DNA from 2 places in the Micromonospora sp. SCSIO 07396 genome. Region 2 is predicted to be linked to the other one. Evidence: predicted binding sites of a transcription regulator. Region 2 holds the regulator's gene; the other holds the start of a gene.
What was found. The regulator HspR, encoded in region 2, represses chaperone genes until heat shock. The targets are predictions, from matches to a motif close to TTGAGTNNNNNNNACTCAA.
Positions count from the first base shown of each region.

Region 1 (7,289 bases), 3.7 Mb from region 2:
GCGTAGCGTTCCCGCTCCCGCTGGAAGTACGGCATCCGCTGGAACAGGGCGATCACCACCAGCGGGCCGTCCTCGGCGGTGGCCAGCGCCGACCGCTCGATGGCGTGGGAGACCGTGACGAGACTCCGCTTGGTCATCAGTTCCGGGGCCGGTCCGTCGTGCAGCACCCCGTGAGCGTAGAGATCGCGCCCGGGGCGCACCAACCGCCTGGTGCCGGGTCCGTCGTCCGAACCGGCGGGGTGGTGATCGTCCTCGACGTCCTAGACTCGGCCGGTCACCCTCGCCTGCCACGGACGGACCGACCGCACGATGACGCGTACCGCCACCGACGACGACGCCCGGCTACGGCCGGTGCCGACCGGTGCCGCGCCGCTGTTCGTCCGGGCCGGTCAGGCCGTGTACGCTGCCCGCCGGCTCGGCGACCTGGTGACGCGCCGACCGGCCGGGGTCACCGGGCACCAGTGGAGTTCCGCCCTGCGCGAGGGGTTCGACCACGTCGTCTGCGCGGCCGACACCGGTGTGCCGCTGTTCGCCCTGACCGTCGGACCGACCGCGCCTCCCGGGTCGGCCGGGCAGCGGGCCGGGCGGATGGCCGCCGCGGTGTGCGCCGCCGTGGGCCTGCCGGTGCTGCGGATCGGCTCGCCGACGCTGCGGGCCGCCGGGCACGGCCGGCGCATCGTCACGTACGTCATCGACGCGCGCGCCTACGCCGCCGGGGCCGCCCCGGACGGGTCGGACGACGCCCCGGTGGACTTCCGGGACATCGTCGGGCGGCTGCCGGACGGACGTACCGGGCCGGTCAACGACCTCGGCGCGTTGTCCCGGGCGGCGGCCGTCGAGGCGTACGTGTCGCGGCGGCTCAGCGACCCGATCGTGCGCGGGTTGCACGTGCGCTGGGGCGACGGGACGGCCGAGGGGTGGAGCTGGGTCGAGGTGCGTCCCGGCCGGTGCCTGGTGGAGCGGGTCACGGTGCACGAGGCGCGGCTGCGCTGCGGGGTGGACCCGGGCCGGCTGGCCGAGGATCTCGCCGCGGTGGCGGTTGGCGACCGGCTGGCCGGGGCGCAGGACGAGGAACCGGCCCTGCTCGACCGGGACGACCTGCGTCGGCAGATCCGCGCGTTGCGGGACCAGCGCGACGAGTTGGCCGCCCCGTTCGCGTTCGATCACCTCTGCGTGGACTGACCGCCGTCGAAACGCCCCGCCGCCGAACGACCGGCCGTCATTTTCCGGCGACGGTTGGTGACATTGCGGCCGGCCCGGAAAACGGTCCGGGATTCCTCGATCCGCGTTGAACCTTCGCCGATGCCGGCCCGTACCTAAGCGGGAATGGACAGGATCTTCCCAGCCGCGCCACCCGACGCGGCGGACGGTGCGGAAAGGCATCGTCGGCCATCGACGTGCGACCGGAACGTCGCAGCGTCTCCGGCGGGGGTGACCGACCCGGAAAGGGTCTCCTCGTCGGGGGCGCGAGTCAGGTACCGGATCGAGAAGGAGAGCAATTCGATGCGCAGGTCCACAGGGGCACGCCGGTCATCCGGTAACGCGCGGAGCAAGCGGCTGCTGGCGGCGGTCGGTGCGCTCGTCGTCTTCGGCGGTATCGCCGCCGTCACCCAGATCTCCTCGGCCGGGGACAAGCCGAGGCAGCAGACCCGCAACGTCTCGTCGGCCTGCGTCGCACCGAGCCCCGGTGCCACCTCGCCGAGCGGGCGCGGCAGCACCACCCAGACGTGGCAGAACGGCAGGTGGGTCCGTAACCACTGGGGTGACGGCCAGATGTCCGTCGCCGAGTGCCAGGCGGTCAAGGCCGGCAACGCGCCGGTGACCACGCTGGCCTCGACGGTGGCCTGCCCGGAGGTCACTCCCCGGCTGCCGCAGATCCCGGCCCAGGCCAAGGCCGAGGTGGACAAGGAACTCGCCCTGCTCAAGACCCAGATCGACGACGCCAACAAGCGGTTGGCGGCCGAGGGGCGCAACGGCAAGGCGTTCATCGACAACGCCATCCTCGGCCCGCTGGCCGACAAGCGCCGGTCGGCGCTGAACCGGATCGCCACCGCGATCGGCCGCTTCGCCCAGCGTCCGCAGGGTCTGGAGCAGCTCGCCGGCTGCCAGGTGGCCGCCGCGGCGAACAACGGCGGCAACAACAACGGCCAGAACGGCAACAACGGCGGCCAGAACAACAACGGCGGCCAGAACGGCAACAACAACGGCCAGAACGGCAACAACGGCAACAACGGCAACAACGGCAACGCCCTGGGCGTGCTGGCCAAGGACTGCGCCAACAGCCGGTTGCAGCCGCACGACGGCTTCCAGAACGGCAACCGGTGCGTCAGCACCGCGTTCGGCGAGGTGGGCGCGGCGGCCAACAACCCGTCGCTGCTGATCACCCAGTTCCCCAACCAGGTGCAGCGCAACCAGGCCTTCACCCTGAAGGTCTCCACCCGCAACCTGGTCCGTGACCGGTTCCTGGCGGCCGGCCAGGGTGGCTACTACCTGGAGAGTTCGGTGCTCAACGGTCAGGGCCTGACCCGCGGTCACTTCCACACCGCCTGCCGGATGCTCCAGAACACCAACCAGGCCCCCTCGAACCCGCAGGACGTGCCGGCGTTCTTCGTGGCCACCGAGGACGGCAAGGGCGGCAACCAGGCCGACGACGTGACCATCCAGATCCCGGGCCTGCCGCAGTCGGGTACGGCGCAGTGCGCGGTCTGGGCCGGTGACGGCTCGCACCGGGTGCCGATGATGGAGCGGGCCAACCAGACCCCCGCCTTCGACGTGGTGCGTATCCGGGTCAACTGACCCGACGGGCGACGACTGCGGGCCATCCCGGAAACCTCCGGGATGGCCCGCAGTTCCGTTCCCGCCGGGTGCGCCGGCGGGCCGGGCAGCCTACCGGCAGATGTTTTCGGTGCGGGGTCGCCGGGTGGAAACTGTGGACACGGCAAAAACGCCGGGGTCACGCTGATATCCCAGCGTGACCCCGGCGTGTCCGTTCGTGGTCCGGCCCGTCGTCAGCGGCTCTTCCACGCCTCCACGACCGAGACCGGGATGCGCCCGCGCTCGGAGATTTCGTGTCCGTTCTTGGTGGCCCATTCCCGGATGGCACGGTTCTGCTCGCGATCCATTCCCGAGACGCCGGGCCGGGCCGGGCGGCGGGCCGGGCGACCGGCCTCGACGGCGCCCCGGCCCATTCGACGGCCAGCGGTGATGTAGGCGTCGAGGGCCTTGCGCAGCACCCCCGCGTTCTCGTCGGAGAGGTCGATGGTGTACGCCGCCCCATCCAGGCTGAACTCGACGGTCCGATCGGCCTTTCCGCCGTCGAGGTCGTCGGTCAGAACGGTGATTACTTTCCTTGCCATCGCCATTACTCCCTGTGGTGATCGGGGTGTGCTAAGAGTTTGACGTATCTGGCGGCAAATCCGCAACAATATGCCTTGCTTTCATTTGGCGGGTCGCGTCAATCCTGGGAAATCCGGGTACGGCCAATGCTGGCCGGCGGTGGCGGTACGGCTGGGATGTGTCCTGGGTCACAGGTCGGAACACGGGGCACGGTTTGTGACTTGAGTGAGACACGCTCAACCTCAAGTGATGGCAGGTGTCCGATGGCAACCCTTCCGGTACTTCCCCTGACCGACGTCGTCCTGCTGCCCGGCATGGTCATCCCGGTGACCCTCGACCCGACCACCCAGGCCGCCGTCGACGCCGCCCGGGCCAGTGGCGACAAGACCCTGCTCGCCGTACCCCGCATCGACGGCGAGTACGGCCCCGTCGGCACGATCGCCACCATCGAGAAGGTGGGCCGCCTGCCCGACGGTGAGCCCGCCGCCGTGGTGCGCGGCCTCGCCCGCGCCCGGATCGGCTCCGGCGTCCCCGGACCCGGCGCGGCCCTCTGGGTGGAGGCCACCCGGCTCGACGAACCCGCCCCCGCCGGCCGCGCCCGCGACCTGGCCCGCGAGTACCGCGCCCTGATGACCTCGGTGCTCCAGCAGCGGGGCGCCTGGCAGGTCATCGACGCGATGGAGCGGATGACCGACCTGTCCGAACTGGCCGACGCGGCCGGCTACGCGCCGTGGCTCAGCCTGGCGCAGAAGACCGAACTGCTCGCCGCGCCGGACGTCACCGCCCGGCTGGAACTGCTCGTCGGCTGGGTGAAGGACCACCTGGCCGAGCAGGAGGTCACCGAACAGATCAACAGCGACGTCCGGGAGGGGCTGGAGAAGTCCCAGCGGGAGTTCCTGCTCCGCCAGCAACTCGCCGCGATCCGCAAGGAACTCGGCGAGGACGAGCCGGACGGCTCCGCCGACTACCGCTCCCGGGTCGAGTCGGCCGACCTGCCGGACAGGGTCCGCGAGGCGGCGCTGCGCGAGGTCGGCAAGCTGGAGCGGGCCAGCGACGCCTCACCCGAGGCGGGCTGGATCCGCACCTGGCTGGACACGGTGCTGGAGATGCCGTGGAACACGCGCACCGAGGACAACACCGACCTGACGGCGGCGCGGGCGGTGCTCGACGCCGACCACGCCGGCCTGGCCGACGTCAAGGACCGCATCCTGGAGTACCTCGCGGTGCGTAACCGTCGTGCCGAGCGCAACCTCGGCGTGGTCGGCGGACGCGGCTCCGGCGCGGTGCTCGCCCTCGCCGGCCCGCCCGGCGTCGGCAAGACCAGCCTCGGCGAGTCGGTGGCCCGCGCGCTGGGCCGCAACTTCGTCCGGGTCTCCCTGGGCGGCGTCCGCGACGAGGCCGAGATCCGTGGGCACCGGCGCACCTACGTCGGCGCGCTGCCCGGCCGGATCGTCAGGGCGCTGCGGGAGGCTGGCTCGATGAACCCGGTGGTGCTCCTCGACGAGGTCGACAAGCTGGCCGTCGGATACGCCGGTGACCCGGCCGCCGCGTTGCTGGAGGTGCTCGACCCGGCCCAGAACCACACCTTCCGCGACCACTACCTCGAGGTCGACCTCGACCTGTCCGACGTGCTCTTCCTGGCCACCGCCAACGTGGTGGAGACCATCCCCGGCCCACTGCTGGACCGGATGGAACTGGTCACCCTGGACGGGTACACCGAGGACGAGAAGGTCGCCATCGCCCGCGACCACCTGCTGCCCCGGCAGCTCCAGCGGGCCGGCCTCACCGCCGACGAGGTGACCGTCACCGACGAGGTGCTGGCGCTGATCGCGGGGGAGTACACCCGGGAGGCGGGCGTCCGACAGCTCGAACGGGCCCTGGCGAAGATCCTGCGCAAGGTCGCCGTGGCCCTGGCCACCGACCCGGCCCCGGTCCGGGTCGACACCGACACCCTGGCCCGCTACCTGGGCCGGCCGAAGTTCACCCCGGAGTCGGCCGAACGGACGGCGGTGCCCGGCGTGGCCACCGGCCTGGCCGTCACCGGTGCCGGCGGCGACGTGCTCTTCATCGAGGCCACCAGCATGGACGGTGAGCCCGGGTTGACCCTCACCGGGCAGCTCGGCGACGTGATGAAGGAGTCCGCCCACATCGCGCTGTCCTACCTGCGCGCCAACGGGCGGCGCTACGGCCTCGACCCGAACGTCCTGGCCGGACGCCGGATCCACCTGCACGTGCCGGCGGGCGCGGTGCCCAAGGACGGCCCGAGCGCCGGCATCACCATGGTCACCGCGCTGGCCTCCCTGGTGACCGGCCGACCGGTACGGCCCGAGTTCGGGATGACCGGCGAGGTGACGCTGTCCGGGCGGGTGCTGCCCATCGGCGGGGTGAAGCAGAAGCTGCTCGCCGCGCACCGGGCCGGCCTGACCGAGGTGATCATCCCGGCCCGCAACGAGCCGGACCTCGACGACCTGCCCACCGAGGTGCGCGCGGCGCTGACCGTGCACACCCTGGCCGACGTGGCCGACGTGCTCGCCCTGGCGTTGCGCCCGGCCGAGATCGACGCGGACACGCTCGGCGGTCGACCGGTCGGCGCCGCCTGACCGGAACCCACCGCACGGCCCCCGACGTCGCGCCCGGCGTCGGGGGCCGCTGCGGGCCCGTAGCCTGGACCTCTCCCGTTTCCCGCATCCGCCACCGTCCGGTGGCACCCCCCGGAGGCGACCACCCGTGAACGTGTTCCTGTGGATCGTGCAGATCCTGCTCGCCGCGCTCTTCGCCGGCGCAGGCTTGACCAAGCTCACCCAGCCCAGGGAGAAGCTGCTCGACCGGATGGGGTGGGTGCGGAACACCCCGCCGCTTCAGGTCAAGGCGCTCGGCGCGGCCGAGCTGCTGGCCGCGCTGGGGCTGGTCCTGCCCGGCCTCACCGGCATCGCCACGGTGCTCACCCCGCTGGCCGCCGTCGGACTGGTCATCGTGATGGCCGGCGCGATCGTGGTGCACGCCCGCGCCAAGGAACTCCCCGGCACCGTGGTGACCGTGGCGCTGCTGGTCCTGGCGGCACTCGTCGCCTGGGGCCGGTTCGGGCCGTACCCGCTCTGAGCCGCCGTGACCGGCCCGCATCCCGCGTGGGGAGGCGGGCCGGTGTCGCGTCCGGGTCAGCGCCCGTCGACGCCGCGGTCGCGCCGTACGGTCGCCTTGCGGCCCTTGATGGTGCTGTTGCGCAGCCCGGCGATCACCTCGTCGGCGACGCCCTGCGGCACCTCCACCAGCGAGAACCGGTCGGCGATCTCGATCGAGCCGATGTCCCGGCCGCTCACCCGGGTCTCACCGGTGATCGCGCCGACCAGGTCCTGCGGGCGTACCCCGGCCCGGCGGCCCAGGCCGATGAAGACCTGCGCGGTGCCGCCCGTGCGGGGCCGGCCGCCGCCGCGCCGGTCCCCACCCCGGCTGTCGAACCCGGGGCGGGGCTCCCGAGCCGGGCGGACCGGCACCTGCGGGATCTCCTCCTCGTCGTCGGAGCCCGGCAGGGCCGCCTCGTGGGCCAGCTTGACCGCGGCCAGCGCCACCTCCATCAGGTCGAACTCGTCCGACAGCGACTCGACGATCACCCGGAACGGGTCCAGGTCGTCCTCCAGCAGGCTCTCCCGCAGCGCCGCCTGGGTCAGCGCCAGCCGCCGGGTGCGCAGGTCGGCCACCGTCGGGATCTTGTCGATGGTGATCCGCTGGCCGGTGACCCGCTCGATGGTCTTGAGCATCCGGTGCTCCCGGGGCTCGGCCAGGGTGATCGCCACCCCCTCCCGGCCGGCCCGGCCCACCCGGCCGATCCGGTGCACGTACGACTCCGGTGCGGACGGCACGTCGTAGTTGACCACGTGGGTGAGCTGCTCGACGTCCAGCCCCCGGGCCGCCACGTCGGTGGCCACCAGCAGGTCGGCGGTGCCGGCGCGCAGCCG
Region 1 covers NZ_CM132210.1:2,555,598-2,562,886, forward strand. Annotated here, with positions in the region: gene ACWCHM_RS10815 (DICT sensory domain-containing protein) at 1-167, opposite strand, end outside; gene ACWCHM_RS10820 (hypothetical protein) at 310-1,182, shown strand; gene ACWCHM_RS10825 (hypothetical protein) at 1,504-2,796, shown strand; gene ACWCHM_RS10830 (histone-like nucleoid-structuring protein Lsr2) at 3,009-3,356, opposite strand; gene lon (endopeptidase La) at 3,600-5,936, shown strand; gene ACWCHM_RS10840 (DoxX family protein) at 6,064-6,435, shown strand; gene ACWCHM_RS10845 (DEAD/DEAH box helicase) at 6,492-7,289, opposite strand, start outside.
Region 1: lon (endopeptidase La) is a predicted target of HspR. The motif match lies at 3,558-3,576, and genes of this name have one in related genera.

Region 2 (7,289 bases):
CCGGCCCCGCAGGGTTACCGACCGGCGAGCCGGCGACCACAGCCGGTGCCGGCCGGAAAGCGCTCACCAGCAGCACAGACGTCCAGCAGGCCCAGCTTGGGCGCAGGGTATAGCCTCTCGTCCGTGCGAGTACGTGTCGAACAGACCGCCCTTCCGGGAATCGGCGTCCGTCATGACCTGATGACGGAGTCCGGCCGCCGGCTCGGTGTGGTCTCCCACCGCAATGGCCGCCGCGACCTGGTCCTCTACGACCCGGACGACCCCGACTCCTGTCAGCACGACATCCCGCTGACCGACGACGAGGCCGAGGCGCTTGCCGACATCCTCGGCGCGTCGCTGATGCTGGGTCAGCTCTCCGGTCTGCGCGAGCAGGCGGCCGGGCTGCTCACCGAGCAGATCGCCATCCCGGCGGGGTCGAAGTACGTCAACAAGCGGCTCGGTGACACCAAGGCACGCACCCGGACCAGCGCCTCGATCGTGGCGGTGCTGCGGCAGGGCGAGGTCAACGTCTCGCCCGATCCCACCTTCCGCTTCGCGGCCGGTGACGTGGTGGTCGTGGTCGGCACCCGGCAGGGTCTCGACGGGGTGACCGCCATTCTCGCCGACAGTGACCCGGACGGCTGAGGCGGATGCACGAAACCACAACTCTACTGGTCGAGGTCGGCGCTCTCCTGCTGCTACTCGGGCTGCTCGGTCGGCTCAGCCGCCGGTTCGGTGTCTCCCCCATCCCGCTCTACCTGCTCGCCGGCCTCGCGTTCGGCCACGGCGGTCTGCTGCCGCTGGCCGCGAGCGAGGAGTTCTTCGCCGTCGGCGCCGAGATCGGCGTCATCCTGCTGCTGGTCATGCTCGGCCTGGAATACAGCGCCAACGAGCTGGTCGGCAACCTGCGCTCGGCGGCCCCGGCCGGCCTGATCGACGCGGTCCTCAACGCCCTGCCCGGGTTCGGCTTCGCGCTGCTGCTCGGCTGGGGCTGGGTGGCGGCCGTGGTGCTCGGCGGCATCACCTGGATCTCGTCCTCCGGGGTGATCGCCAAGGTGCTCGGCGACCTCGGCCGGGTCGGTAACCGGGAAACCCCGGTCATCCTCTCCGTGCTGGTCATCGAGGATCTCGCGATGGCGCTCTACCTGCCGCTGGTGACCGCGCTGCTGGCCGGCGTGGGCCTGGTCAAGGGCGGCGTGGCGCTGGGCATCGCGGTGCTCACCGTGGTGGTCGTGCTGGTCGTCGCCATCCGCTTCGGTCACCTGATCTCCGCCGCCCTGTCGGCGAAGGACCCGGAGGCGCTGCTGCTCGGGGTGCTCGGTCTGACCCTGCTGGTGGCCGGGATCGCCGCCCGGCTCCAGGTCTCCGCCGCCGTCGGGGCGTTCCTGGTCGGCATCGCCCTGTCCGGGCCGGTGGCGCACCACGCCACCGAACTGCTCTCCCCGCTGCGGGACCTGTTCGCCGCCGTCTTCTTCGTCTTCTTCGGCCTGGTCACCGACCCCCGGGACATGCCGCCGGTGCTGCTGCCCGCGTTGCTGCTGGCCGTGGTCACCATGGGGACGAAGCTGGTCACCGGCTACCTGGCGGCCCGGCGGGCCGGGATCGCCGAGCCCGGCCGGTGGCGGGCCGGTTTCGCCCTGATGCCCCGTGGTGAGTTCTCCATCGTCATCGCCGGTCTGGCGGTCGCCGCCGGCACCGTCGAACCCAAGCTGGCCGCGCTCGCCACGGCGTACGTGCTGATCACCGTGGTCACCGGCCCGATGCTCGCCCGGCTGCCCGACATGCCCTGGTTCAAGCAGCGGGTCCGGCGGCGGATCGCCGCCCGCCAGGCCCGGCCGGTGCCGGCCACGGACTGAGTTTCGCCTGGCCAGGTCGACCGCGCGGGTCGGCCTGGCCAGGGCGTCCGTTGCCGAATTGCTTCCCGGCAGGTCTTCCGCCGGCCGGGGGCGGCGGCTAGCGTTGCGCCCCAGCAGGCCAGGGGCTCGTGGGCGGACGGAGGCATCCCGCGGGCGTGAGCGGGAAGGTTGCCGGGTGAGCGCGCACGGTCCGACGTTCCGCGGCTTCGCCAACCCTGTCGACCCGTCACCGGCGGAGTTGCGGGCCTGGGCGTACCAGCCCGACTCGGTGCCGTTGACCTCACTGCCCCAGGACTGGGACCTGCTGGTGGCGGGTGACCACCTGGTGCTCACCCTCTTCGAGCTGGCCCGGGACCCGGCCTGCCCGGCCCGCCGGTTCGCCCTGCACTGCCTCTACATCTACGCCGCCGACGGAATCCGGACGAAGTTCCGCGCCCACCCCCGGCGTCGGTTCCGCAAGCTGGTCGAGCAGGCCGAACGCGACGGCGACGAGTTGGTACGCAACTGGGCGCACAACAGCCGGATGCTGCTGGCCCGGGAGGAACTCTTCACCTACCACGACTGGTGCGAGGGCGGCCTGGTCCGGGACAACCGCCGCCTCGGCTGACGTCGCGGTCCGCCGGGCCCGACCCGCCCGTACGGCGAACGGGCCGGGACCCCCCGTGGGTCCCGGCCCGCACGTCGGCGGATCGTCAGTGTTGCGATCCGCCCTGGTCACGGCGTTTCGGCCCGGCCTTTTCCCGGTCCTTGCCGGGGGCGGGCCGGTCATCGAACCTGCCGTTCTTCACCGTGTCGGAGAACTTGCCCTGGGTGACCCGGTCGAACTTCTCCCGTACGTTCTCGGCCACCCGGTTGAGCCGTTCCTCCGCCTGCCGGGCCACCTTCTTCGCCGATTCCGCCACGATTCCCCCGCCGTCGGAGTCCGGATTGACCTGGTTGGGACTGATCACAGGCTAGCCGGAACGACAACCCCGCCGCCGGAAAACCCCGACCCCCGACCGGCGATCACCGCCGACCGTGAGGGAAACTCCTGCCCGGATGGCCAGGCGGGGCGGGCCGGGCAGGCCGGGCCCGCCCCGAGCGACGGGACGGAACGGAAGGGATCAGCGGCCGGGGGCACGGCGGGGACGCCAGACCACCAGCGCCGTCGAGGTGCGGTTCGTGGGCACCAGGTCGCCCCGGGAGAACCCGCTGGCCAGCGTCTCCAGCTCGGCGATCCGCCGGTACGCGGCATCCAGTTCCGCCTCCAGCCGGGCCACCCGCTGCTGGGCCTGCTCCACCAGGCGTTCCAACCCGATGATCCGCTTCACCCCGGCCAGGTTGACGCCCTCGTCCTGGCTGAGCCGCTGCACCTCGCGCAGCAGGACGACGTCCCGCACGCTGTAGCGGCGACCGCCACCGGCCGCCCGGCCGGCCTGCACCAGGCCGAGCCGGTCGTACTGGCGCAGCGTCTGCGGGTGCATCCCCGCCATCCGTGCCGCAACCGAGATCATCAGCACCTTGGCCTCGTAGGCAGGGTCACCCGAACCGACGAACCCGTCCGACATCCCACTCACCTCCGCACCCGTCCACCGGTCAACCGACCCGACGCACCCGCGCGTCGAGATGTTCCCGGGCCGCCGGCGGCGTCGCCCCGGCGAACGACTCCAGCGCCGCCCGCGCCTCGTCCGACACCGTCGCCGGCACCACCACGTCCAGCGTGACCAGCAGGTCGCCGGCCCGCCCGTCCCGTCGTACGACACCCTTGCCCCGGGCCCGCAGCACCCGCCCGGACGGGGTGCCCGGCGGGACGCGCAGGGTCACCGCGCCGTCCAGCGTGGGTACCCGCAGGTCGGTGCCGAGCACCGCCTCGGCGAAGGTGATCGGCACGGCCAGCGTCAGGTCGTCACCGGTACGCCCGAACAGGTCGTCGGGGCGGACCTTCACCTGCACGAACAGGTCGCCCGCCGGCCCGCCGCGCTGCCCCGGCTCGCCCCGCCCGGCCAGTCTGATCCGCTGGCCGTCGGCCACCCCGGCGGGGAACCGGACGTTGAGCGTGCGGGCCTTGGTGACCCCGCCGGTGCCCTGGCACTCGGGGCACTTCTCCTCGACGACCGTCCCGACACCCTGGCAGTTGCGGCACGGCTCGGAGAAGCTGAACGAGCCCTGGTCCCGGGTGGTCACCCCGGCACCGTGGCAGACCGGGCAGGCGGTCGGCTGGGTGCCCGGCTTCGCGCCGTTGCCGTGGCAGGTGTCGCAGACCCCCGGCGCGCGCAACGTCAACGGCAGGGTGACACCCCGGACGGCGTCGCCGAAGTCGAGGGCAACCTCGGTCTCCACGTCCCGGCCCCGGGCCGGACCACGCGCCCGGGTCGGGCCGGCACCACCGCCACCGCCGGAGAAGATCGAACTGAACAGGTCGGTGAAGCCGCCGCCACCGAACCGGTTGTCCCCGCCACCGCCGCCGAACAGGTCGGAGACGTCGAACGGGGCCCCGCCGGGCTGACCCGGGCCGCGCGCGCCCCGCCGGAACGCGCCCGAGCCGAACAGCGAGCGCATCTCGTCGTACTCGCGGCGTTTGGCGTCGTCGCCGAGCACCGCGTACGCCTCGGAGACGCCCTTGAACCGTTCCTCGGCCCTGGGGTCACCGGGGTTGTGGTCCGGGTGCGACTCCCGGGCCAGTTTCCGGTACGACTTCTTGATCTCGTCCGAGGAGGCGGACTTCTCCACGCCCAACGTGGCGTAGAAGTCCTTCTCGATCCAGTCCTTGGAACTCACCGGTCCACCCCCTTCCGTGAGATGTGGCCCGGTCGCCCCGTCCACCGTTGGGGGTGGGCGGGGCGACCGGATGGCCGTGCACTATTCCGGGTCGGCGACCGCGACCATGGCCGGCCGCAGCAGCCGCTCACCGAGCAGGTAGCCCCGACGCATCACCTGCACGCAGGTGGGCTCGTCGACGTCCGGTGAGGTCTGGTGCGCGACCGCCTCGTGCCGGGTCGGATCGAACGGGTCGCCCTGCTCGCCGAAGGGCGTCAGGCCGAACTTGCCGAGCGCCGTGGTGAGCTGCTCGGCCACCGTGCCGAACGGCCCGACCAGGTCACCGTGTTCCCGGGCCCGGTCCAGGTCGTCCAGGATGGGCAGCAGCGCGGCGAGCACCGAGCCGGTCGCCTGCTCCTGGACCACGCCCCGGTCCCGGTCCACCCGCTTGCGGTAGTTGGCGTACTCCGCCGACACCCGTTGCAGGTCCCGGGTCCGCTCGTCCAGCTCGGCCCGGAGGGCTTCCAACTCGGCGCCGAGCGGGGAACCGGTCGGGCTGCCGTCGACCGGCTGCGCGGGGGCGTCCACCACCGGCGGACCGGTCGGTGCCGGGCCGTCGAGGGCGGTGGCCTCGGCCTCGATCTCGTCGACCACCACCTCGGACTCCTCGACCAGCCCCTCGGCCGGGACGTCGGCCCCGGCGTCGGCGGCGGCGGGCGTCTCCTCGGTCCTGCCGAGCTTGCGGTTGTCCCGGATGACGACCCGCGGCCCGTCGTCGGTGGGCGCGGAGCCACCCGGCGTCGACCCGGAGGTGCCCGGGTCGGCGGCTCGTGGCTTCTCCGTCATACGACTACCTCGTTCCCTGTGCGGTGGCGTGGACCGTCACTTCTTGTCCTCGTCCACGATCTCCGCGTCGACCACGTCGTCCGGGCCGCCCGCCTTCGGTGCACCGGCGGCACCGGCGGCACCGGCACCCGCACCGGCCGCGCCCGGCTGCTCAGCCTGCTCGGCCTGCTGCGCGTAGAGCAGCGAACCAGCCTGCTGGGAGACCTGGGCGAGCTTCTCGTGGGCCGCCTTGATCTTGTCGATGTCCTGGCCGCCGAGCGCGCCACGCAGCTCGCCCAGGGCCTCGTTGAGCTGCTCCCGGTTCTCCGTGGGCAGCTTGTCGCCGCTCTCGGCGAGGAACTTCTCGGTCTGCCACTGGAGCGCCTCGGCCACGTTGCGGGCCTCGGCCTCCTCCCGGCGACGCTTGTCGTCGTCGGCGTGCTCCTCGGCGTCGCGGCGCATCCGCTCGATGTCGTCCTTCGGCAGCGAGGAGCCGCCGGTGATCGTCATCTTCTGTTCCTTGCCGGTGCCCAGGTCCTTGGCGTGCACGTTGACGATGCCGTTGGCGTCGATGTCGAAGGTGACCTCGACCTGCGGCACGCCGCGCGGCGCCGGCGGGAGGCCGGTCAGCTCGAAGGTGCCGAGCTTCTTGTTGTACGCCGCGATCTCCCGCTCGCCCTGGAACACCTGGATCAGCACCGACGGCTGGTTGTCGTCGGCCGTGGTGAAGACCTCGGAGCGCTTGGTCGGGATGGTGGTGTTGCGCTCGATGAGCTTGGTGAAGATGCCGCCCTTGGTCTCGATGCCCAGGCTCAGCGGGGTCACGTCGAGCAGCAGGACGTCCTTGACCTCGCCCTTGAGCACACCGGCCTGCAGGGCCGCGCCGACGGCGACGACCTCGTCCGGGTTGACGCCCTTGTTCGGGTCGCGGCCGGTGAGCTGCTTGACCAGGTCGGTCACGGCCGGCATCCGGGTGGAGCCGCCGACCAGGATCACGTGGTCGACGTCGGCGACCTTGATGCCGGCGTCCTTCACGGCCTGCTCGAACGGGCCCTTGCAGCGGTCCAGCAGGTCCTGCGTCATCCGCTGGAACTCGGCGCGGCTGAGCGTCACGTCCAGGTGCAGCGGGCCGGCCGAACCGGCGGTGATGTACGGCAGGTTGATGTTGGTGGTGGTGGCCGCCGACAGCTCGATCTTGGCCTTCTCGGCCGCCTCACGCAGCCGCTGGAGCGCCATCTTGTCCTGGCCCAGGTCGATGCCGTGCTCGCCCCGGAACGTCTTCACCAGGTGGTCGATGATGCGCTGGTCCCAGTCGTCGCCGCCGAGCTGGTTGTCACCGCTGGTCGACTTGACCTCGACGACGCCCTCGGCCAGCTCCAGCAGGGACACGTCGAAGGTGCCGCCACCGAGGTCGAAGACCAGGACGGTCTGCTCCTTGGAGCCCTTGTCCAGCCCGTACGCCAGGGCCGCCGCGGTCGGCTCGTTGACGATCCGCAGCACGTTGAAGCCGGCGATCTCGCCGGCCTCCTTGGTGGCCTGGCGCTGGCCGTCGTTGAAGTAGGCGGGCACGGTGATCACCGCGTCGGTGATCTGCTCACCCAGGTAGGCCTCGGCGTCCCGCTTGAGCTTCATCAGCGTGCGCGCCGAGATCTCCTGCGGGGTGTACTTCTTGCCGTCGATGTCGACGGTCCAGTTGGTGCCGATCTCCCGCTTGACCGAGCGGATGGTCCGGTCCGGGTTGGTCACCGCCTGGCGCTTGGCGACCTCACCGACGAGCACCTCGCCGTTGCGGGCGAACGCGACGATCGACGGGGTCGTCCGCGAGCCCTCAGCGTTGGCGATGACGGTGGGCTCACCGCCCTCCAGAACGCTGACGCAGGAGTTCGTCGTGCC
Region 2 covers NZ_CM132210.1:6,323,055-6,330,343, forward strand. Annotated here, with positions in the region: gene ACWCHM_RS27845 (cation:proton antiporter regulatory subunit) at 124-624, shown strand; gene ACWCHM_RS27850 (cation:proton antiporter) at 630-1,835, shown strand; gene ACWCHM_RS27855 (hypothetical protein) at 2,011-2,442, shown strand; gene ACWCHM_RS27860 (hypothetical protein) at 2,528-2,785, opposite strand; gene ACWCHM_RS27865 (heat shock protein transcriptional repressor HspR) at 2,939-3,382, opposite strand; gene dnaJ (molecular chaperone DnaJ) at 3,411-4,592, opposite strand; gene grpE (nucleotide exchange factor GrpE) at 4,674-5,417, opposite strand; gene dnaK (molecular chaperone DnaK) at 5,454-7,289, opposite strand, start outside.